One region of the Rhizobium sp. P1_B8 genome, then DNA from elsewhere that is predicted to be linked to it. Evidence: predicted binding sites of a transcription regulator. Region 1 holds the regulator's gene; each other region holds the start of a gene.

Evidence for each region. The regulator PhoB, encoded in region 1, activates phosphate uptake and scavenging genes when phosphate is short. The targets are predictions, from matches to a motif close to TGTCATNNANCTGTCAT.
Region 2: the regulator PhoB is predicted to act here: its motif matches at 4,548-4,564, upstream of AC1D2N_RS10125 (DUF1045 domain-containing protein).
Region 3: the regulator PhoB is predicted to act here: its motif matches at 2,600-2,616, upstream of AC1D2N_RS13900 (alpha-D-ribose 1-methylphosphonate 5-triphosphate diphosphatase).

What each region holds. Positions count from the first base shown of each region.
Region 1 covers NZ_JBFTZZ010000004.1:90,807-98,451, reverse strand. Annotated here, with positions in the region: gene AC1D2N_RS07335 (O-succinylhomoserine sulfhydrylase) at 1-9, shown strand, start outside; gene apaG (Co2+/Mg2+ efflux protein ApaG) at 253-645, shown strand; partial or broken gene AC1D2N_RS07325 (Hsp33 family molecular chaperone) at 855-1,802, opposite strand; gene argF (ornithine carbamoyltransferase) at 1,831-2,745, opposite strand; gene AC1D2N_RS07315 (aspartate aminotransferase family protein) at 2,786-3,985, opposite strand; gene AC1D2N_RS07310 (GcrA family cell cycle regulator) at 4,405-4,938, shown strand; gene phoB (phosphate regulon transcriptional regulator PhoB) at 5,195-5,878, opposite strand; gene phoU (phosphate signaling complex protein PhoU) at 6,013-6,726, opposite strand; gene pstB (phosphate ABC transporter ATP-binding protein PstB) at 6,771-7,586, opposite strand; gene pstA (phosphate ABC transporter permease PstA) at 7,602-7,645, opposite strand, start outside.
Region 2 covers NZ_JBFTZZ010000006.1:113,895-121,539, forward strand. Annotated here, with positions in the region: gene AC1D2N_RS10105 (DNA translocase FtsK) at 1-1,464, shown strand, start outside; gene AC1D2N_RS10110 (GrpB family protein) at 1,461-1,994, opposite strand; gene phnN (phosphonate metabolism protein/1,5-bisphosphokinase (PRPP-forming) PhnN) at 2,015-2,611, opposite strand; gene AC1D2N_RS10120 (alpha-D-ribose 1-methylphosphonate 5-triphosphate diphosphatase) at 2,608-3,747, opposite strand; gene AC1D2N_RS10125 (DUF1045 domain-containing protein) at 3,761-4,456, opposite strand; gene phnE (phosphonate ABC transporter, permease protein PhnE) at 4,597-5,940, opposite strand; gene phnE (phosphonate ABC transporter, permease protein PhnE) at 5,948-6,907, opposite strand; gene phnD (phosphonate ABC transporter substrate-binding protein) at 7,079-7,645, opposite strand, start outside.
Region 3 covers NZ_JBFTZZ010000009.1:172,262-179,906, reverse strand. Annotated here, with positions in the region: gene AC1D2N_RS13915 (NUDIX domain-containing protein) at 1-445, shown strand, start outside; gene AC1D2N_RS13910 (FAD-dependent oxidoreductase) at 513-1,811, opposite strand; gene AC1D2N_RS13905 (PadR family transcriptional regulator) at 1,816-2,436, opposite strand; gene AC1D2N_RS13900 (alpha-D-ribose 1-methylphosphonate 5-triphosphate diphosphatase) at 2,674-3,843, shown strand; gene purN (phosphoribosylglycinamide formyltransferase) at 3,840-4,511, opposite strand; gene purM (phosphoribosylformylglycinamidine cyclo-ligase) at 4,508-5,581, opposite strand; gene AC1D2N_RS13885 (AI-2E family transporter) at 5,827-6,951, shown strand; gene hdaA (DnaA regulatory inactivator HdaA) at 6,944-7,645, shown strand, end outside.

The DNA.
Region 1 (7,645 bases):
TCGGCCTGACCTAGGGATAAAGGCGGCCGGACCTCATTTGGGGTTCGGCCGTGCCGGATCTCACCAAGGTGAGGCCGGGGGAACAAGTTTGCCCGCCGCGGCGTTCCGAACCGGAATTCACACTGACAATTAGGCTTAACGATCGAAAACCCTTCGGATCACAGCCGTTTCAGCGATGATAATTGTTCCGTTTCTTGACGGACAGGGCCTCTTATAAGATACGGGTAACATATCTTGACTAAGGTGCAAGGCATGTATCGCGCCCTCACAAGAGACATCGAAGTTGTAGTCGAACCGTTCTATCTGGAGGAGCAATCCGATCCGGACGACGATCGTTATGTCTGGGGTTACCGGATTGTCATCAGCAACAATTCCGGCATCGCCGTTCGGCTGGTCAACCGTTACTGGAACATCACCGACCAGAACGGACAGGTGGACGAGGTCACCGGTCCCGGCGTCGTCGGCGAGCAGCCGCGGCTCAGCCCCGGCGACACCTACGAATATTCCTCCGGCTGCCCGCTCGACACGCCCTCAGGGCTGATGTTCGGCCATTACCAGATGGAAACGGATGAAGGCGAGATGTTCGATGTCGACATCCCCGCCTTCTCGCTGGATTCCCCGGGGCTGCTGCGCGTGCTCAACTGACGTGTGACGCCATAGGCCGTACACCTCTGCCCAAGAGATCGCCGACACTGGCCCCTCATCCGGCTGCCGCCACCTTCTCCCCGTAAACGGGGCGAAGGGACCATGCCGCGACCTCTCCGTTCCTCACCCAGCTCTTGCGGGGCACGTCCCCTCGCCCCGTTTACGGGGAGAGGGTTAGGGTGAGGGGCAGCCATTAATGCGAACGGAGCCTATTCAGCCGGCTGAAGCTCGGCCGGCTCGAAGCGGTAGGTGGTCGAGCAGAATTCGCAGGTGACGGCGATTTCGCCGTTTTCCTGGCTGGCCTCGATCTCCTCGGCCGAAAAGCCTTTCAGCACACCCTTGATCTTGTCGCGCGAGCAGCTGCAGCGATCAAAGACGGCGCGCGGTTCATAGACGCGCACGCCGCGCTCGTGGAACAGGCGAAACAGCAGCCGTTCGGTGCCGACAAGCGGGTCGGTGAGTTCATCGGCGTCGATGGTCTCGACCAGCGAACGGGCTTCGACCCAGGCATCGTCCTCGCCATGCGGGCGGTTGCCAGTGTCGCCGTCGCCGCCGTGGAGATCCGGCTGGCGCATGCGCTCCGGCGCTTCCGGCAGGAACTGGGCGACGAGGCCGCCTGCCCGCCAGCGATGGCGCGGCTTGCCGGCATCGTCACGATCGAAGAGTTCAGCGGCGGCAAGGCGGACGCGCGTCGGGATCTGCTCCGACTGGCGGAAATAGACGCCGGCAATTTCTTCGAGCGTAGTGCCGTCGAGCGCGACGATGCCCTGGTAAGGCTGGCTGAACTTGCCCTGGTCGATGGTGAAGGCGAGCACGCCCTTGCCAAGCAGTTGCTCCGGCTCGGTTTCACCAGACTCGATCGCCTTGTTGAGCAGCGCCTGATCGAAACGGGCATAGGCGCGGACATTTTCCGGCGTCGAGAAATCGGCGACGAGGAGATCGACCGGGCCATCGCCCTTGGTCTGCACCGTGAACTTGCCGTCGAACTTCAGCGAGGTGCCGAGCAGCACCGTCAGCACGACGACTTCGGCAAGCAGCCGGGCAACAGGTGCGGGATAATGATGACGCTCGAGGATCGCATCGAGCATCGGGCCGAGCTGGACGGCGCGACCGCGCACATCCAGCCCCTCCACCTGGAAGGGGACGACATGGTCATGTCTGTGACTCGCGACGTCCGATTATGGTTCAGATCGCGCCCAGGCACCAAGCAAGAATCGACTTCTGCGCATGAAGACGGTTTTCCGCCTCATCGAAGACCACGGATTGCGGACCGTCGATCACTTCGTCCGTCACTTCCTCACCGCGATGGGCGGGCAGGCAATGCATGAACAATGCATCATTGCCGGCTTTGGCCATCAAGGCCGCATTGACCTGATAAGGCTGGAAGACATTGTGACCCCGGGCCCGATGTTCCTGATTCATGGAGACCCAGGTATCGGTCACCACGCAATCGACGCCGGCGACCGCACGGTCGGCATCATGGCAGAGCATGATTTCGGCGCCCTCATTGCGGGCCCAGTTCAGATAGTGATCCTTGGGCTCGGAGCCAAGGGGTACGGCCATGTTCATGCGGTAGCCGAAACGCGCGGCCCCCTCGACCAGCGAATGCAGCACATTGTTGCCGTCGCCGGTCCAGGCGATGGTCTTGCCCTTGATCGGGCCGCGGTGCTCTTCGAAGGTCATGATGTCGGCCATGATCTGGCAAGGATGGGTGTCATCCGTCAGCGCATTGATCACAGGCACGGTCGCATGCTCGGCAAGCTCGACCAGCCGCGAATGTTCGGTGGTGCGGATCATGATCGCATCGACATAGCGCGACAGCACCTTGGCGGTGTCGCCGATCGTCTCGGCGCGGCCGAGCTGCATCTCGGTGCCGGACAGGAACAGCGTTTCGCCGCCGAGCTGGCGCATGCCGACGTCGAAGGAGACGCGGGTGCGCGTCGACGGCTTCTCGAAGATCATCGCCAGCATCTTGCCGGCGAGCGGCTTGTCGCCCTTGCCGGCCTTGAAGGCCTGCTTGCGGGCGAGCGCATCGTTCATGATGGTTCTGAGATCGGCTGATGTGACCGCCGAAAGATCGAGGAAATGTTTAGGAGCCATAGTCTTCTTACCTGTGCTGCGCCCGAAGGCGGCAATCTCGTCAAGCCGTCTTCTTGACCTTGGAGGCGCGAATGCTCTCGGCGGCGCGCTCGATGCGGGCAAGGCCCTCGCGGGCTTCCTCGGCGGTGACCACGAGGGGCGGAAGAAGGCGGATGACATTGTCGCCGGCGGGCACGCCGAGCAGATGGGCGGCGCGGATCGCCTGCAGCAGTTCGGCTGAGGGAACGGCAGCCTTGACGCCGAGCAACAGCCCCTCGCCTCTGATATCTTCGATCACATCGGGATAACGATCCTTCAGTGAGGCGAGGCCCTGGCGGAAGACCAGTGCGACGTCGCGCACATGCTGGAGGAAGCCATCGGCAAGGATGATGTCGAGCACGGCGCTGCCGACGGCCATGGCGAGCGGATTGCCGCCATAGGTCGAGCCATGCGTGCCGGCCTTCATGCCGGAGGCGGCCTCTGATGTGGCAAGGCAGGCGCCGAGCGGGAAACCGCCGCCGATGCCCTTGGCGACAGCCATGATGTCGGGGGTCACGCCCGCCCATTCATGGGCGAAGAGCTTGCCGGTGCGGCCGACGCCGGTCTGGACCTCGTCGAGGATCAACAGCAGGCCGTTGTCGTCGCAGAGCTGGCGGAGCGCCTTCATGAACTCGGTGGTGGCAGGACGGACACCGCCCTCGCCCTGCACCGGCTCGATGAGAATTCCAGCCGTGGCATCGGTGATCGCGGCGCGGACCGCTTCGATGTCGCCGAAAGCCACCTGATCGAAACCCGGCGCCTTGGGGCCGAAGCCTTCGAGATATTTCTCTTGGCCGCCGGCAGCGATCGTCGCCAGCGTCCGTCCGTGGAAGGCGCCTTCGAAGGTGATGATATGGAAGCGCTCGGGATGGCCCTTGGAAAACTGATAGCGGCGCGCCGTCTTGATCGCGCATTCGAGCGCCTCGGCACCCGAATTGGTGAAGAACACCTTGTCGGCGAAGGTGGCGTCCGTCAGCCGTTTTGCCAGACGTTCCTGACCGGGGATCTCATAGATGTTCGACAGGTGCCAGACCTTGTCGGCCTGCTCCTTCAGTGCGCCCACGACATGCGGATTGCTGTGGCCGACTGACGTAACGGCAACGCCAGCGCCGAAATCGAGATATCGCTCGCCGCTTTCGGTGATCAGCCACACGCCCTCGCCTCGCTCGAACCGCAGCGGGGCACGAGAATAGGTGTCATAAAGCGGCGCGGCTTCAGCCATGGCGCGATCTCCATCAAGTTGCCGGGCAATGACTCCGGCTAAGGAAACCAGGCCCGAAAAATCAAAAATGCCGCCTTGCGGCGGCGAGGGGCACTATTTCCTTTTCGCGCTGCAATGTCAACAAAACTGCGCCCTTAGCGTATGCAGCAAGGGTGTACAGCGGCATTTTCAGTCTTCAACAGGCATTATTGCAGAAATGCCACGCAGAGGCAGCAAGTTGGGGAAAACTACGAATTCGATTCATCCGGATTCATGCGACTCTTGTCACGGAGTCAGCCTCACACTAGGTTAAAGATCAATTACTAGACTGCATGCGGCGGAACTAGTCACCAAAATTGATCAAGCGTTTCTTGTTTCGGAGCTCCCGGGACAACGGTGAGGGATTCTGCCATCACCAACGCAAAAGGTGGAGACAGGGCATGAACTGGACAGACGAGCGGGTCGAGAAACTCAAGAAACTTTGGGCCGAAGGACTGAGCGCCAGCCAGATCGCTGCGCAGCTTGGCGGAGTCAGCAGAAATGCGGTCATCGGCAAAGTGCACCGGCTGAGCCTTCCAGGCCGTGCCAAGGCCGGCGGCACCAACACCGCCGCACGAACGCCGAAGCGCAATACATCGGCGCCGCGCGCACCGAACTATGCCTCACGGGTCGCCACGCGCACCGTTACCCGCCAGCAGGGCGCGACCATGCTGAAGGAAGAGATCGAGATCGAAACGATCGAGGAAATGGAATACGTGCCGAGAGGCAACGTGGTCGTGCCGATTTCCCGACGCCTCGGCCTGACGGAACTGACCGAACGCACCTGCAAGTGGCCGGTCGGCGATCCGCTGAAGGATGACTTCCATTTCTGCGGCTGCGAATCCCCCGACAATTCGCCCTATTGCAGCTACCACCAGAAGCTTGCCTACCAGCCGGTCAACGAACGCCGCCGGGCGGCCGCGCGGGCCAGCTGAGCGGGCTATTATCGTCAGACATAAATAACGGGCCAAGTGGCCCGTTTTTTTATGCAATTTTGGTTCGTGCCAATGGCTGCCCCTCATCCGGCTGCCGCCACCTTCTCCCCGTGAACGGGGCGAAGGGGCATGCGGCGCCCTCTCCGTTCCCAGCGCGCGCTCGTGTGGCACGTCCCCTCTCCCCGTTTTTTACGGGGAGAGGGTTGGGGTGAGGGGCAGCCATCAGCGCAAACCGGACAGCAGCGGGACAAAGCCCTCAGGCTTCCATCGAATAGCCGGCGCCGCGGACGGTGCGGATGACGTCCTGCATGTTGGAAAAATTCAGCGCCTTGCGCAGGCGGCCGACATGGACGTCGACGGTGCGCTCGTCGACATAGATATCGTGGCCCCAGACGCCGTCCAGAAGCTGCGAGCGGGAGAAGACCCGGCCCGGCGACGACATCAGGAATTCCAGCAGGCGGAATTCGGTGGGGCCGAGGCGGACTTCGCGGGTCTTGCGATGGACGCGATGGGTCTCGCGGTCGAGCTCGATGTCACCGCATTTCAGCACCGTCGACAGCACCTCGGGGCGGGCGCGCCGCAGCATCGCCTTGACGCGGGCAACGAGCTCGGGGGTCGAGAAGGGCTTGACGACATAATCGTCGGCGCCCGTCGACAATCCGCGAACACGCTCGCTCTCTTCGCCGCGCGCCGTCAGCATAATGATCGGCAGGCGCTCGGTTTCCGGCCGCATGCGCAGGCGCCGGCAGAGCTCGATGCCGGAGACGCCAGGCAGCATCCAATCGAGGATGAGAAGATCGGGCGTGCGCTCCTGAAGCCGCATTTCGGCTTCGTCGCCACGAAGGATGGTATCGACCTCGAAGCCTTCCGCTTCGAGATTGTAGCGAAGAAGCACGCTGAGGGCTTCCTCGTCTTCAACAACTGCAACTCTCGGGATCATGCGTGTCGGTCTCCTCGCGCATGATCCTTAAACCGGGGGTGATTTAAGCAATGCATCCTGCGCAAATTCAGAAATTGGCTGCGACCTCTTGCGCGCCCGGACGGGCGCGCACGCAGGTGGCGGGGTGTGGGCGGTTATTCCGTGACCGCGCCGACGGTGTTGGCGCTGTCGTCCTTCGGACGGTCGCCTTCCGGCTGCGCGCCTGTCGTCATGTAATAGATCGTCTCGGCGATGTTGGTGGCGTGGTCGCCGATGCGCTCGATGTTCTTGGCGCAGAAGAGAAGATGTGTGCAGCTGGTGATGTTGCGCGGATCTTCCATCATGTAGGTCAGGAGCTCGCGGAACAGCGAGGTGTACATCGCGTCGATCTCATTGTCCCGTTCGCGGATCGCATTCGCCTTGTCGGCGGAACGATTGGTGTAGACGTCGAGCACTTCCTTGAGCTGAACGAGCGCCAGCTCGGACAGATGCTCGAGGCCGCGAGCGAGCTTGCGGGGAACGCCGGTGCTTTGGACGGCGATGACGCGCTTGGCGGTGTTCTTGCCGAGGTCGCCGACACGTTCGAGATCGGCGGCGATGCGGATCGAACCCATGATTTCGCGCAGGTCCGAAGCCATCGGCTGACGGCGGGCGATGGTGACGATCGCCTTGTCGCCGATTTCGCGTTCGGCGTGATCGAGGATCACGTCGTCGGAGATGACCTTCTGCGCCAGCGCGGTATCGCCGTTGACGAGAGCGCGCACGGCTTCGCTGACCATCTGCTCGGCCAGGCCGCCCATTTCGGAAATCCGCCTGGACAGGAACTTCAAATCATCATCATAGGCAGAAAAAATATGTGTCGATGCCATGGGGCTTTATCCTCGAATAACGGGAAGGCTTGGTGTCGCCAAGATCAGCCGAAGCGACCCATGATGTAGTCCTGGGTGCGCGGATCGTCGGGATTGGTGAACATCTTGTCGGTGTCGTTCTCCTCGACGAGATTGCCGAGGTGGAACATGGCGGTGCGCTGCGAGACGCGCGCGGCCTGCTGCATGGAGTGGGTGACGATGACGATCGTGTAGTTCTCGCGCAGCTCGTGGATCAGCTCCTCGACCTTGGCGGTGGCGATCGGGTCGAGCGCCGAGCAGGGCTCGTCCATCAGGATGACTTCAGGGCTGACGGCGACGGCACGGGCAATGCAGAGGCGCTGCTGCTGACCGCCCGACAGGCCGGTGCCGGATTCGTGCACGCGGTCCTTGACTTCGTTCCAGAGACCGGCGCGCTGCAGGCTGGTCTCGACGATCTGGTCGAGATCGGCCTTCGACATGGCAAGGCCATGGATGCGCGGGCCGTAGGAGACGTTTTCATAGATCGTCTTCGGGAACGGGTTCGGCTTCTGGAAGACCATGCCGACGCGGGCGCGAAGTTCGACGACGTCGATATCGGGATCATAGATATCGTCGGTATCAAGCGTGATCTTGCCGGTGACGCGGCAGCCGTCGATCGTGTCGTTCATGCGGTTGAGGCAGCGCAGGAAGGTCGACTTGCCGCAGCCAGACGGGCCGATCAGGGCGGTTACGGTGTTTTCGCGGATGTTCAGGTTCACATCGAAAAGCGCGCGCTTTTCGCCGTAGTAAACCGAGACATCCTTTCCGATCATCTTATACGGGCCGTTGCTCATCTTGTGATCCAGCGCCTTTTCAACTGCAGCTTCCGTCAACATGTTCATGATGTTTAACTCCGTTTACCAGCGGCGCTCGAAGCGACGACGCAAGAGGATGGCGCCCA
Region 2 (7,645 bases), on a different contig from region 1:
ATGTCGCAGGAGACGCTGGAACAGAATGCCGGGCTTCTGGAAAGCGTGCTGGAAGATTTCGGCATCAAGGGCGAAATCATCCATGTCCGTCCCGGTCCTGTCGTCACCCTCTATGAATTCGAGCCGGCGCCGGGCGTGAAATCGTCGCGGGTCATCGGCCTTGCCGATGATATCGCCCGCTCGATGTCGGCGCTTTCGGCCCGCGTGGCCGTCGTCCCCGGCCGCAACGTCATCGGCATCGAATTGCCGAATGTGACACGTGAAACCGTCTATTTCCGCGAGATGATCGAGAGCCAGGATTTCGAGAAGAGCGGTTACAAGCTGGCGCTCGGCCTCGGCAAAACCATCGGCGGCGAGCCTGTCATCGCCGAGCTCGCCAAGATGCCGCATCTGCTCGTGGCCGGCACCACCGGCTCCGGCAAGTCGGTCGCCATCAACACGATGATCCTGTCGCTGCTCTACCGCATGACGCCGGAACAGTGCCGCCTGATCATGGTCGACCCGAAGATGCTCGAACTGTCAGTCTATGACGGCATCCCGCATCTGCTGACGCCCGTCGTCACCGATCCGAAGAAGGCGGTCATGGCGCTGAAATGGGCCGTGCGCGAAATGGAGGAGCGCTATCGCAAGATGTCGCGCCTCGGCGTGCGCAATATCGATGGCTATAACGACCGCATGGCACAGGCCCGCGAAAAGGGCGAGACCATCCATGTCATGGTCCAGGTCGGCTTCGATAAGGGCACCGGTGTTCCGATCGAGGAAAGCCAGGCGCTGGACCTGACGCCGATGCCCTATATCGTCGTCATCGTCGACGAGATGGCCGACCTGATGATGGTCGCCGGCAAGGACATCGAAGGGGCAATCCAGCGCCTCGCCCAGATGGCCCGCGCCGCCGGCATCCATCTGATCATGGCGACACAGCGTCCGTCGGTCGACGTCATCACCGGCACGATCAAGGCAAACTTCCCGACCCGTATCTCCTTCCAGGTGACCTCGAAGATCGACAGCCGCACCATTCTCGGCGAACAGGGCGCCGAGCAGCTGCTCGGTCAGGGAGATATGCTGCATATGCAGGGCGGCGGGCGGATTTCCCGCGTCCACGGTCCTTTCGTCTCGGATGTCGAAGTGGAAAAGGTTGTCGCCCATCTGAAAACCCAGGGCCGCCCGGAATATCTCGACACCGTCACCGCCGACGAGGAGGAAGAGACGGAAGAGGAAGAAGCCGGCGCCGTCTTCGACAAGAGCGCCATGGCCTCGGAAGATGGCAATGAACTCTACGAGCAGGCGGTCAAGGTCGTCATGCGCGACAAGAAGTGCTCGACGTCCTACATCCAGCGCCGCCTCGGCATCGGCTACAACCGCGCCGCCTCACTGGTAGAACGCATGGAAAAGGAAGGTCTCGTCGGCCCAGCCAACCACGTCGGCAAGCGCGAGATCGTATCGGGACGGGGTGACGGCGATTAATCGGGCGCGGAGTGCGGCTGCGCACTCCACGTCCTCAAGTCTGCCAACCGCAGCGTCTCGCTGACGAACGTGGTTTTTCCGGCGGTGTAAAAATCCCAATCGCCGCCTGCCTCTGCGGCCAGCCGGCGTTTCAACTCGGCATAAGCCTTGGCTCTCTCGGGGTGAACCCTGAGATAATCGCGAAACAGAATGCGCTCCCGATGTCCGCGATTATCGGGTCCGCAAAGGTAGAGCTTGAAGCCGTAAGCTTTATGATCGCGGGTGAAAGCCCATCGTTGCTCTCCGGTATCGCCGTGGAAGACGAAATCGGCAGCGCGCACCACCTCGATCGCCGTCGGCAGGAACTCGTCGGATATCATCACGGCATTAAGGTCGATCTTCGGCTTGGCTGCCAGCCCAGGCACTGATGTGCTGCCGATATGATCGATGGAAAGCAGGCGGTCACCGAGCAAGGCGGAAACCTCCGCGCTGATCTCGTCAAACAGCAGTGGCCAAGAGGGATCGTAGTCGGCCACTTTGATGGCGCGCATGCCTTTTCCCTCGAGCCTGGTCAATGCGCCTTGGTCAGCAATCCGTCGAGGATCTCGATCATCTTCTGCTCGGCCTCTTCGAGCGAGCCGCTATTGTCGAGCTCCACCACGTCATATTCGCCGCGCACCGTCAGCGGTCCGCGGGCGAGCCGGGCCATGATATCTTCATGCGTCTCGCGTCCGCGCGCCTCCAGCCGGCCGGCAAGCACTTCGGGGCGGGCGGTGACGTTGATGACTTTCAGCCGCGGGAAGGCGGCCTGGAAGCGGTGAAGCGCCGAGCGCGAGCCGTTGGCGACAACGACATGGCCTCTGGACAGCGCCACCGAGACCTCGGCGGGAATACCGTATTTCAGGCCGTGCGCTTCCCACCAGACGGCGAAGGAGCCTGATTGCTCCATGGCGGCAAACCCTTGGAGGGAGACGGAAAGATGGTCCTCGCCGCCGGCATCGCGGTGGCGGGTGATGACGCGGCGGACGAAATGCACGTTCTCACGGCCGGCAAAACGCCGGGCGGCGAGGTTCATCAGCGTGTCCTTGCCAGCACCGCTCGGACCGACGACAACGACCATGATGCCGCGCTCGGCACCGGCTCCTGCGTGGGGTTCGTGCGGCATCATGCGACACGGCGTCCTTGGCGCCAGACGGAGCGTGTCACCGGCACGCCGTGCGAACGATGGACGCGGACAAGATCGGCGCGCAGCCCGGTTGCGATCCGGCCGCGATCGTCGAGGCTGACGGTGCGGGCGGGCGTCGACGTCACCATGGCGATCGCCTTCGGCAGGCTGATGCTCTCCACCTCATCGGCGAGGATGAAGGGCGCATGCAGCAGGCTGAGCGGTACGTAGTCGGAGGAAAGCACGTCGAGCACGCCCATCTCGGCAAGGTCGCGGGCGGCGATATTGCCGGAATGCGACTTGCCGCGCACGATGTTCGGCGCGCCCATCAGCACGCTCATGCCATGTTCGTGCGACGCCCGGGCGGCATCGAAACTGGTCGGGAACTCGGCGAGGCGCACACCGTTGTCGATCGCCTCGTCGACATGCGAGAGCGTCGCGTCGTCATGGCTTGCCACGGTGATGCCGCGTTCGGCGCAGACCTTGGCGATGGCATTGCGGTGCGGCGTCGAATTGCGCGCCGATTCTGCCTGACGCTTGGCGACGAAACGCGCGAAAGCCTCGTCGCTCAGGCCCCGCTTCTTCTGGTAGTAGAAGATATATTGGTCCATCGTCTGGAATTGCCGCTGGCCGGGTGCATGATCCATCAGCGAGACGAGCCGCACATGCCGGTCGTTTTCGAAATCGGCAAAATGTTCGAGCACGTTGTCGGCCGAGACCTCGCAGCGCAGGTGGATGAGGTGCTCGGCGCGCAGCCTGCCTTCCTTCTCCGCCGATTGGATGGCGTCCGCCATCTCGCGCATCTCGCCATGTTCGAAGCCGCCGTCCTCGTCCGCACCCATGCGCAGGCAGTCGAACACCGTGGTGATGCCTGACGTGACGATCTGGGCGTCATGCGCCTGGACTGCGGCGGTCTTGTTCCAGCGAATGCCGGGACGCGGCTGATAATGGCCTTCGAGATGATCGGTGTGCAGCTCGACAAGGCCTGGAATGACGTAGTCGCCTTCGAAATCTTCGCCGGCTACCGAGTTACCCTCGGAGATGTCGGCAATCTTCCCGTCGCGGATGAGGATCGAGCCTGAGAGGATGTCATCCTCGAGAACGATGCGGGCGTTGGAAAACACGGTCTCTTTGCTCATGTCGTCAGGTCTTTCAGCTTTTGGCGCCGGCAAGCGGCAGCCAGGAATGAACTTTGAACGGGGCACCGCGCGTCTCCTCGATGAAGACGGCAAGGCCGGAAATCGAAAGCGGCCGGCCGGTGAAATCGGCAAAACGCTCTGTCAGGATCGCTTTCATCACCTGAGCACGTGTCTCGGGCACTTGGCCGCTCAGCGTCATGTGAAAGCCGAAATCCTCCATGACGTAAGGATAACCCCAGCGCTGCAGATGGGCGCGCTGGCTGTCGCTGAGCTTCTCCGGATTGCGCCGCGCCATATCGGCCTCGGAAAGCGCCGCCCGGAACGGTTCGAAGGACCTTACCACTTTCGCGGCGAAATCCTGAAGAGGTTGATGAAGTGAACCGGGAACGAGGGCAAAAAAACGGCCGAGCTGGCCGAGCACGAGCTCAGGAATCTCGAAGGCTTGCGTGCGCTGGGCAAAATCCTCGGCAACGGTCATGAGATCCTCCTCGGTGACCGAGGAGGCGAGGGAAAAGGGCGCCTTGATCGTGGCGTGAAAGCCGTAACGGCGCGGGTCGGCAGTCAGCTCGAACTGTTCCGCCGCACCCAGTTGCTCATATTCCGGTGCAGGGTAGGTCTCGCCGGTGAAAGCATTGCGGCCGAGCCAGAGCGAGGCCGCGCCGGTCAGGGGATCATCCTTCGGCGGCGAGAAATAGAGAGCGTAGCGCAAGGCTTTTATCCTGGAGATCGTCCAAACGGGGAGGGCACTGTGCAGTGATTTGGCGGCGAACCGCAAGCAGGCTCCCGGCTAAAAGATTTCCGTGACAGAATGATGATGGCGGCAGCGGCGCCACTGCTTTGATGGATGGATCAGTGGGCTTTCGTGCCCATCAGCCGATGGCGCAACGCGTTCGAGGCGGCGTCGAAAATGAAGACGACGATCAGGATCAGAATGACCATGTAGGCGACGTTTTCCCAGTTGGCATTGGTGCGCATGGCCTCCCACAGTTTCAGGCCGATGCCGCCGGCGCCGACGGCGCCGATAATGGTCGCGCCGCGCACGTTCGATTCCCATTGGTAGAGCGTCTGGCTGACGAAGACGGGAACGATCTGCGGCATAATGCCATAACGATGAACGAGCACGGTCTGAGCGCCTGTTGATTTGATGCCTTCCCGCGGCTTGTTGTCGATATTCTCAAGGCCTTCGGAATAGAGCTTGCCGAGCGTGCCGGTCTCGGTGAGGAAGATCGCACCGCTGCCGGCGAGCGGGCCGGGGCCGAAGGCGCGCGTCAGGAACAGCGCCCAGATCAGCATATCGACCGAGCGCAAGAAATCGAAGAAGCGCTTCAGGATCTGGTTCAGCAGGCGGTTCGGCGTGATGTTGCGCGCTGCCAGGAAGGCGAGCGGAAAGGCGGTAAGCGCGCCGAGCAGCGTTCCGAGGAACGCCATGACGATCGTCTGGAAAAGCTTGGTCCAGACGTCGCCGTGCTGCCATTCGCTGTTGTTCCAGATATCGTCGAAGGCGAGCGACAGGTTGGATTGGTCGGGCTTGATGCGCGGACCGGAGACGATGAGGCTGACGACCTCGCCGACCGGCTTGTCGAAGAAGGATGATTGCGTGTCGAAGATGAAATTCGCCCAACCGATGAAACGTTTGCGGATCTTCACCCGGTCGACTGAGATGCTGACATTGCCGGCAAAGCCGAGATCCGCCAGCACGTTGTCATCATAGACTGTCATCCAGCCGGGTACCGGTCCGACGACTTTCGGCGCGCCGCTCGAAACTTCCACCGGGACGCTGACGCCATGCGCGGTGACGATCGTCTCGCTCCTCGAGACGGTGACGCTGCGGCTGGTGCCGCTGATCGAAACGGTGATGCTGCCGTCGGGATTGTTGACCAGCCAGTCCGGATGCGGATTGTCGCCGAGCGGCGAGAAACGCGGATAACGGATGTCGATCGAGCCGTCATCCCCAATGCGGAATTCCGGTTGAACGTCGTAGCTCACCCATTGGGTGAGATAGATGCCGACGCGCTCCCAATGGGCTTCGGCAAAAAGCTTGGGCAGGTCGAAGAACCACACGGCATAGAGGCTGTAGAGCAGTGTCGCGATGAGGATCATCAGCCCGCCGAAACGCTGGCGGAACGACCGGTGGAAATATTCCGGATAGCGCGTTTCTATCTCATGCATGCGGTTTGCGTCGATCACCGTCATGGCGGCCTCAATGTTGCAGGAGGAAGGCCTGCTCGCCGACGAGGCGGCGGCGCAGCCATGCGGAGAACTGGTCGACGGCGACGATCGTCACGAACAGCAGCAGAACGAGCGCTACCGTCTTGGCGCCGAAGCCGCGCGAAATCGAGAGCTTCAGTTCCTCGCCGATGCCGCCGCCGCCGACGGCGCCGATGATGGTCGAGGCGCGCACGTTGATCTCAAGGCGCAGCAGCGCATAGGAGGTGAAATTCGGCAGCACTTGCGGCAGGGCGGCAAAGCGCACGCGTTCCCACCAGTTGGCGCCGACGGCTTTCATACCCTCGTGGGGCTTCATGTCGATATTTTCGGCCACTTCGTAGAAGAGTTTGCCGAGCGCGCCGATCGTGTGCAGGGTGATGGCGATGATGGCGGCGACCGGCCCGATCGACAGGATCGCCGAAAACAGCCCGGCTATGACGATTTCAGGGAAGGCGCGCAGGAACTCCATCAGCCGCTTGGTGAAGATGCGCAACGGCCATGAATTCGTCAGGTTGCGCGCGGCAAAGAAGCTCAATGGGACGGCAAAGACGAAGGCGATGATCGTCGAGATCAGCGCGACGTTGATCGTGACGATCATCAGCTCGAAATATTCGGGAATGTAGAAGGCGCCCCAGACGTAGACACGGCCCCTGTCGAAATTGAATTCCTCGCCGCCCTTGTCGTTGACGCTCGCTATATCAAACAGCGCGCGCCAGACGTCGTGCCAATCCCTGGGGATGAGCCAGCTCAGGAAGTCGAAGAGATGCGGCAGACGGTCGAAGAAATGGCCGGCATTGCTCTCGTCGGCGAAGCGGACGGAGCTGACGAAAGCCGCAATGAGGATAACCAGGCCGAGGACGGTATAGAAGCGGCGCTTGGCGACCATCCGGTCCCAGGCGGTGCCGATCTCCTTGGTGCTCTGCATCTGCGGCTGTGTATCGGCAATAGTCATCAACGCCTCGCCTACTTCATAATTCTATCCTCAAATCGGAATCGAGTTGAGGATAGAATTACGCAGCAATTCAAAGTGCTACAGCGTCCTTTGCGCGTCTAAGACGCGCGGTGCCGTAGTCAAAAGATAGAGGGCGGCCGTTGCCGGCCGCCCTCATTCGAAACGGCTCGATCAGCCGCCGATGGCAGCTTTGCGGACGTCGACGACGGCGTTGTAGAAGTCGTGCTTCACGGGCGCGTAGCCCTTGTAGTCGCCGCCTTCGACAGCGGCGAAGCACTTGTGATCCTTCTCCGGCAGAGCCGTGAAGAAGGCTGCAAGCTTCGTCTGCCACTCTTCGCCCAGAGCATTGCGAACGACGAGCGGGCCGTTCGGGATCAGCGGCGAACGCCATACTTCGACCAGCTTGTTCGGATCGACGGCGCCCTTGTCGACTTCCTTGCGGAAGGTACCGGAGGTGTAGCCGTCCTTGAAGTCGCCGATGCCCGAGCTATCGTCGACGGCAATGTCGACCTTGCCGTCATAGGCAGCGAGAAGGTTGTTCTCGTGACCGCCGTTGAACTGGGTCGAGGCGAAAAACTTGTCGTTCGGCATGCCCGTGTCCTTCGGGATCTGCGTCAGCGGAACGAGGTAGCCGGAGGTGGAATCCGGATCGGCGTAGCCGAGCTTCTTGCCCTTGGCGTCCTTGATGGACTTGATGCCGGAGGACTTCAGAGCAAGGCCGATCGAGTAATAACCCGT
Region 3 (7,645 bases), on a different contig from region 1:
CGCTGCCTGCATCCTGCTTTATGATCCCAAGCGCGACCTCGTCGTTCTCGTCCGCCAGTTCCGCCTTGCCGTCCATCTCAACGGCGATCCCGCCTGGATGATCGAGGTGCCGGCCGGCCTTCTCGACGATGACCATCCCGAAGCGGCGATCCGTCGCGAGGCGATGGAGGAGACCGGCTATCGCCTGCGCGATGCGCGCTTCCTGTTCAAGTCCTATACCTCGCCGGGTGCCATCACCGAAGTCGTCCACTTCTTCGCAGCCCTCATCGACACTGCCGACCGCGTGGCGGAAGGCGGCGGTCTGGACGAGGAACACGAGGATATCGAGGTCCTCGAAACCCCGCTCGACGAGGCTGCGGCGATGATCGAAACCGGCGAGATCTTCGACGCCAAAACGATCGTGCTTCTACAGTGGGCACTGTTGAACAGGGGCAAACTTCGATAGCGGGCAGGGCGATGGAGGCCTGGTTCGTCAAGTTGCCTCGGGCGGATCGAGATGATCCGCGACCGTCTTAGTTTTCCCCGCGAACTCGCATCATCTGCCGAAAGGCGCGCCGCTTGAGTGCAGGCATCGCGTTGATGATGCGCATCACGCCGCGCATGACAGCGAGCTGAAGTCTGCCGACAATCGGCCGATGGGCCAGATCGCCGGCATCCATCTGCTTTTTCGATTCTCGGACTGCTTCGGTACTGTAGCGAAGCATCTCGACTTCGTAGGCATGTATGGCTTCGACGAGCGGCTTTCGTCCCTGGTCCGCTTCGACCAGCATGCGTCCAAGCAGAGCGGCGTCGCGAAGCGCTGTATTGGCGCCCGCGCCTCGTCCGGGTGTCATCGTATGGACGGCGTCACCGAGCAAAGTGACATTCGAACTCGTCCAAGGCGTCAGCGGGACCGAGGTCCTCACCTTGATATCGCGGATCGTCGACGGCTCCGTCATGCGGATCAGAGTACGCAAATGCGGATGCCAGTCCCGAGCGAGCTCCAGCCCCAGCTCTCTCAATTGTTCGCCGCTCAGGCCGGCCGGATCCCGCGGGCAATTCTGCCGAGCGCCCCATATGCCCCAGCCGATGCTGTCCTCGTCGAGTGCCTCGACGAAATCCGGCCAACGAGCAGCGACACTAGGGTCGCTTCGGCTGTCGACGAACTCGAGCGAGTGAATGATTGCGCCGAAGCCCATCGGTGCCATAATCAGCGACATGCCTTTGAACATTTTGTCCGACAGCAGAGCTTTCGTCTCGACCGTCATAGGAATTTTGCCCCCGAGCGATACGATTCCGGTGTCTTCCAAACGCGCTTCCGGCAAGCGTTGCCTGCGTACCGCGGAGTTCGTGCCGTCAGCGCCCACCAGCACATCTCCCGTCGCGAGGCTTCCATCCTGAAAGCTGGCGGTGACCGACCCGTCGGCGTTATTTGAGTAACCTTGAAGCGCTTTCCCGAAGAAGACGTCATCTTCAAGTCCCCTGAGCAGAACCCGCCTCAGCGTCTTTCGAATAACATTCCTTTCATCGTCGAGAGCGTTCGGGCCTGCATCATCGATATCGAAGCTCAGCACTTCGCCCAGCTGTTCAGTGAGCATGTTGAAATAGCGCGGCGACCTGGCGCAGGTGGCGACATAGAGATCGTAGAGTTCACCGGGGATACAGGCTTTCAGCGCTCGGCTTCCAGCCGGGCTGATGCCAACGCGATAACCACCGCTGTTGGTGTTCGGCGCAAGGTCGCGCTCATACACCGCTATGCAAACCCCAGCCTGCTTAAGCAGATGTGCGAGTGCTAGACCGCCAGTCCCGGCGCCGATAATCAAAACCTTCATGGTGCTAATCCTGGTCGAGTTTGGGGTCGATGGAGAACTTGGCGGCGATCTGCCTCAGCCACTCCTGTGTCCAGGTAATGCGCTGGGCGCTGAGGTCCCCGACAACGCTGTTGACCCAGGACAATTCGGTTGCGTGAAGCACTCGGAGATATTCCATCTCGAGAAGGAAGAGCCTTGGAACGGCCTGCGCTTCCTGCAGGACTTCGTCTATCCGGCGAAGTTCTGACTCGATGGCTTTTGCTCTGAGCTCAAGCTGGCTCGCCACATCATCAGGCGTAAGCAGAGGAAGAAATGACATGGCTGCGGGGAATTCCGGATATTCCCGCGTTAAGGTCGACAATATCGCCCGCATCCATTCCAGCGCGATCTCGCGGCCCTTCTCGGTTATCTCGTACACGGTCCGCTCGGGACGCTTGTCATCCCGAACTGTTTTCTGCGGGGTGATCAAACCCTCGCGTTCGAGCCGCTGGATTGTTTGATAAAGGCTCGCCCTCTGCGTGACATTGATCACCTCGTCCTTGCCGCGCTCCTTGATGAGTCGCTGCATTCGGTACGGATGCAGCGGTTCTTCCATGAGCATTGCAAGGACGGCGAGCGCGATTGGAGAGCGTTTGATCGTTTTCATAGTCATAGTATTACTAGTTATTTTATAACTAGTCAACGCGGTAACCAGGGGCGTTGGCTCCTGGACAGGCGCCGGCTGGATCTATGGCCGTGAATCCGAGGGGCGAGCGCATCCAACCAATTCCAAAGCGCAAGTTTCAGCTTTAAGGTGACAACGTTGGAAATTTCATACGACTGTCACGAAGCGGTTCTATCCGCTGCGGTTTGTCAATCATCGGATGCGGTCAGGAGAAAGCCCATGTGGCTCAGCAATTTCACCCTCGTTCTCCCAAACGAGGTGGTGAGTGAAGGTTCCGTGCGTGTTGAGGATGGCGCCATCGCCGAGATCAGGCCGGAGCCGGTCGCCGGTGCTGCCATCGATGGCGGCGGGCGGCTGCTGATCCCCGGATTCGTCGATCTGCACGGCGACATGATCGAGCGCGAGATTGCACCGCGGCCGAACGCGACGATGCCGATCGATTTCGGCATCCACGAACTCGACAAGAAGCTTGCCGCCGCCGGTGTCACGACGGCGTTCGCCGCCGTCTCCTTTGCGACCGAGAGCGTCTACGGCCACGTCCGCTCGCTGGAGACCACCTCCGCAGTGATCGAGGGCATCAACCGCCTGCGCGATGATCTGCTGATCGACCACCGCGTCCATGCCCGCTACGAAATCACCAACGTCGGCGCAGCCCCAGCACTCGAGCGCCTCCTGAATGCCGATCAGATCGACATGGTTTCCCTAACCGACCACACGCCGGGCCAGGGCCAGTATAACAACCTGCAGAGCTACATCCTCAGCATTTCCGAGCGCCGCGCCGTCTCCGAGGAAATGGCGGCGGAGATCGTCGCCAAGCGCATCGCCATGCGCAACAATCCGGACATCGAGGCCAAGCTGAGGGAAATCGTCGCGCTGTCGCTGAAGCACAAGCTGTCGCTTGCCTCGCATGACGATGACAGCGTCGAAAAAGTCGCCGAGATGCATGATCTCGGCGTCACCATTAGCGAGTTTCCGGTCACCGCACCTGCGGCGGAGGAGGCGCGCCGCCGCGGTCTCTGGACGCTGATGGGTGCGCCGAACGCGCTGCGCGGCCAGTCTATGTCGGGCAATCTCAGCGCGCTCGATGCCGCCAAGGCTGGACTGCTCAGCGTCATCGCCGCCGATTATCATCCGGCTGCCTTCGTGCCCGGCATCTTCAAGCTTGCCGACATGGTGGAAGGCGGCCTGCCGGCAGCCGTTGCCATGGCGACTGGCAATGCGGCCCGTTCCGCCGGCCTGTCGGATCGCGGCGAGATCGCCGTCGGCTGGCGCGCCGATCTCGTCGTGGTCGAGCCGGGCGATATCAATCGCATCCGCGCCACCTTCCGCGCCGGCCGCTTCGTCTACAGCGACGGCACGCTGCATCCGTTAAGGGCTTTGGCGGCTTAAGCGCGGTCGCCGATGAGCGAAATCAGTTGAGCCTTGGGTGCGGCGGTCGCGGCCTCCGCGCCGACGGCTTTGCCGCCTTCCATCGCCACTCGACCTTCGGCAAACAGCCGCAAGGCCTGCGGATAGATCTGGTGTTCGATGGTGAGCACACGCGCGGCAAGGCTTTCGGCCGTATCGCCCAAGAGAACCGGCACAGCCGCCTGGCCGATCACCGGCCCCTCATCCATGCCTTCGGTGACGAAATGCACCGTGCAGCCGGCGATCCGCATGCCGGCGTCGATCGCCCGCTGATGCGTATGCAGGCCCGGAAATAGCGGCAGCAGGGAAGGGTGGATGTTGAGCATCCGGCCTTGGTAACGCTGGATGAATGTCGCCGTCAGCAGCCGCATGTAGCCTGCCAGGCAGAGAATATCGGGTTTAAGCTCGTCGAGCGCCGAAAAGATCGCCGCCTCATGCGCATCCTTGCTGGCGTAGTCCTTGCGGGGAAAAGCGAAGGTGGAAATGCCTTCGGCATCAGCCTTGGCAAGCCCGCCGGCATCCGCCTTGTCGGAGATCACCCCGACGATCTCGGCCGGGTAGTCGGCTGCCTTCGCCGCCGCAACCAGCGCCATCATGTTGGAGCCGCTGCCTGATATGAAGACGACGGCGCGTTTGCGCGGCGAGCTCATATGGCAAGCGTACCCTTGTAGACCGTGCCGGCAGCGCCTTCGTCGCGGGCGATCATGCGGCCGAGCGTGACAACTGTCTCGCCCTCGGTTTCGAGTGCCGCGGAAACCGCCGCGACATTCTCACCGGCGACGACGGCGATCATGCCGACGCCGCAGTTGAAGGTGCGCAGCATTTCTCTGGATTCGACGCCGCCCGTCTTGGCGAGCCACGAAAACACCGGCGGAACCTTGACCGCGTCAAGATCGATCTCGGCCGCCAAGTGCTTCGGCAGGACGCGCGGAATATTTTCCGGGAAGCCGCCGCCGGTGATGTGCGCCAGCGCCTTGATGGCGCCGGTCTCGCGGATCGCCTTCAGAAGCGGCTTCACATAGATGCGGGTCGGCTCGAGCAGGGCTTCGCCGAGCAGCCGGCCTTCGGCAAACGGTGCGGCTGCGCTCCAGTCGAGGCCGGACAGTTCGACGATCTTGCGCACCAGCGAAAAGCCGTTGGAATGGACGCCGGAGGAGGCAAGGCCGAGGATGACATCGCCCTCGGCAATATCGCCTGATGGCAGGAGCTTGCCGCGTTCGGCAGCACCGACGGCAAAGCCGGCGAGGTCGTAGTCGCCGGAGGAATACATACCGGGCATCTCGGCCGTTTCGCCGCCGATCAGCGCGCAGCCGGCCTCGCGGCAGCCGGCGGCAATGCCGCCGACGATGGCCGCGCCCTGGTCGGGGTCGAGCTTGCCGGTCGCGAAATAATCGAGGAAGAACAGCGGCTCGGCGCCCTGCACCACGAGATCGTTGACGCACATGGCAACGAGGTCGATGCCGACGGTGTCGTGATAGTCGGCATCGATCGCGATCTTCAGCTTGGTGCCGACGCCGTCATTGGCGGCGACGAGAACCGGATCGGTAAAGCCTGCAGCCTTGAGATCGAAAAGTCCGCCGAAGCCGCCGATCTCGCCGTCGGCGCCGGGACGGCGCGTCGAGCGCACCGCCGGCTTGATCTTCTCGACGAGGAGGTTTCCGGCATCGATATCGACGCCCGCATCGCTATATGTCAGGCCGTTTTTCCCAGACTGGCTCATGCTGGTCTCCGATGGCTATTTCAGGCGGCAAACGTGCCGCGTCATCTGCCGGTCGCAATTGCATGACAGGGGCGTTTATGCAAGCGTTGCATGGCAAAAGCCCCCAATTTCCCGCGTCTTCCTCCAGCCTTTCGGGGATTTGGCACGACAGGGTTGACCATCTTTGCGCCTGCATCCTATGTGCTGAATGGCCGCTCCGGTTCGGATACGGCGTTTGGCGGCGGCGAGTGATCAGCGGGGAAGCGATGCCACAGCATGTCAGCGGCAACAGTCTCAAGCGTCAGATTTTCTTCTGGCTGGTAGTGCTCGTCTTCTTCATCGTCTTTCTCTATGTCTTCAGCTCGATCCTGCTGCCCTTCATCGCCGGCATGGCAATTGCCTATTTCCTTGATCCGGTGGCTGACCGGCTTGAACGCCTGGGTCTGAGCCGCATGATGGCGACCATCGGCATTCTCGTCGCCTTCGTCATCGTCTTCACGCTGGCGCTGATGATCCTCATTCCGGTGCTCATCAGCCAGTTCAACGATTTCGCTCAGCGTCTGCCGAGTTATATCAGCCAATTACAGCAGTTCATCACGCAGGCGCAGAATTCGCTGCTGCCGGACTGGGTCGAGAACCAGATGGGCACGATCAAGGACAATCTCTCCGGCATCCTGTCGGAGGGTATGGGCTTCCTCACCGGGCTCTTCGCGCAGATCTGGAATTCCGGCAAGGCGATCGTCGACGTCATATCGCTGCTCGTGGTCACCCCCGTCGTCGCCTTCTATATCCTGCTCGATTGGGACCGTATGGTTGCCAAGGTCGACCAGTGGATCCCGCGCGATTATGTCGGCGATGTCCGCCAGATCGCCAAGGAGATCGACCAGGCGATCGCCGGTTTCATCCGCGGCCAGGGCTCGCTCTGCCTCATCCTCGGCATCTATTATGCCGTCGGCCTTTCTCTCGTCGGGCTGAATTTCGGCCTGCTGATCGGCCTCTTCGCCGGCATGATCAGTTTCATTCCCTATGTCGGCTCGATGGTTGGCCTCGTGCTCGCCATCGGCGTGGCGCTTGTGCAATTCTGGCCCGATTATCCCTGGATCGGCCTGGTGCTCGTCGTCTTCTTCAGTGGCCAGTTCCTAGAAGGCAACATTCTGCAGCCGAAGCTCGTCGGCTCCAGCGTCGGCCTGCATCCGGTCTGGCTGATGTTTGCGCTTTTTGCCTTCGGCGCGCTCTTCGGTTTCGTAGGGCTTCTGGTCGCGGTGCCGGCCGCCGCCGCCGTCGGCGTCCTTGTTCGTTTCGCGCTTTCACGCTACCTTCAGAGTGATCTTTATTTTGGCGGGTCGCTCAGTGGCCGCGCCCGGAAGACGAAATCAGTTCCCAATGAATGACGTGAAGAACGCTGATCCGAAGCGCAAAGCCGGAGAGCAGCTGCCGCTGGTCTTTTCGCACGATGCCGCAAGCGGGCGCGACGACCTCCTGATCTCGGAGCGTCTTGCCGCCGCCGTTTCGATCGTCGATGCCTGGCCGGCATGGCCATCACCGGTTGTCGTGCTCGCCGGCCCCGTCGGCTCGGGAAAATCACATCTCGCCCGCATCTGGCGGGAATTGAGCGGCGCCGTCGACATCCATCCCGAGCTTGGCTCGGACGCCGCGGTTGCCGCCGCCGCCGGCCCGGTGCTGTTCGAGGACGCCGACCGCCTCGGCTTCGACGACAACGCGCTTTTCCATGTCATCAACAGCGTGCGCGAAAACGGCACCAGCCTGTTGATCACCAGCCGCCTCTGGCCGATGTCGTGGCCAGTTTTGCTGCCCGATCTGCGCTCGCGCCTGAAAGCGGCAACCGTCGTCGAGATCGGCGAACCCGATGAGGCGCTGCTGTCGCAGGTGATCGTCAAGCTCTTCGCCGACCGGCAGCTTTATATAGATGACAAACTCGTGCTCTATATCGTGAACCGGATGGAGCGGTCGCTGAACGCGGCCCAGACGATCGTCGAAAGGCTTGACCGGCTGGCCCTGTCGCGAGGCACGAAAATCACCCGGTCTCTTGCTGCCGAAGTATTGAATGAATTGGGAAATTCGGAA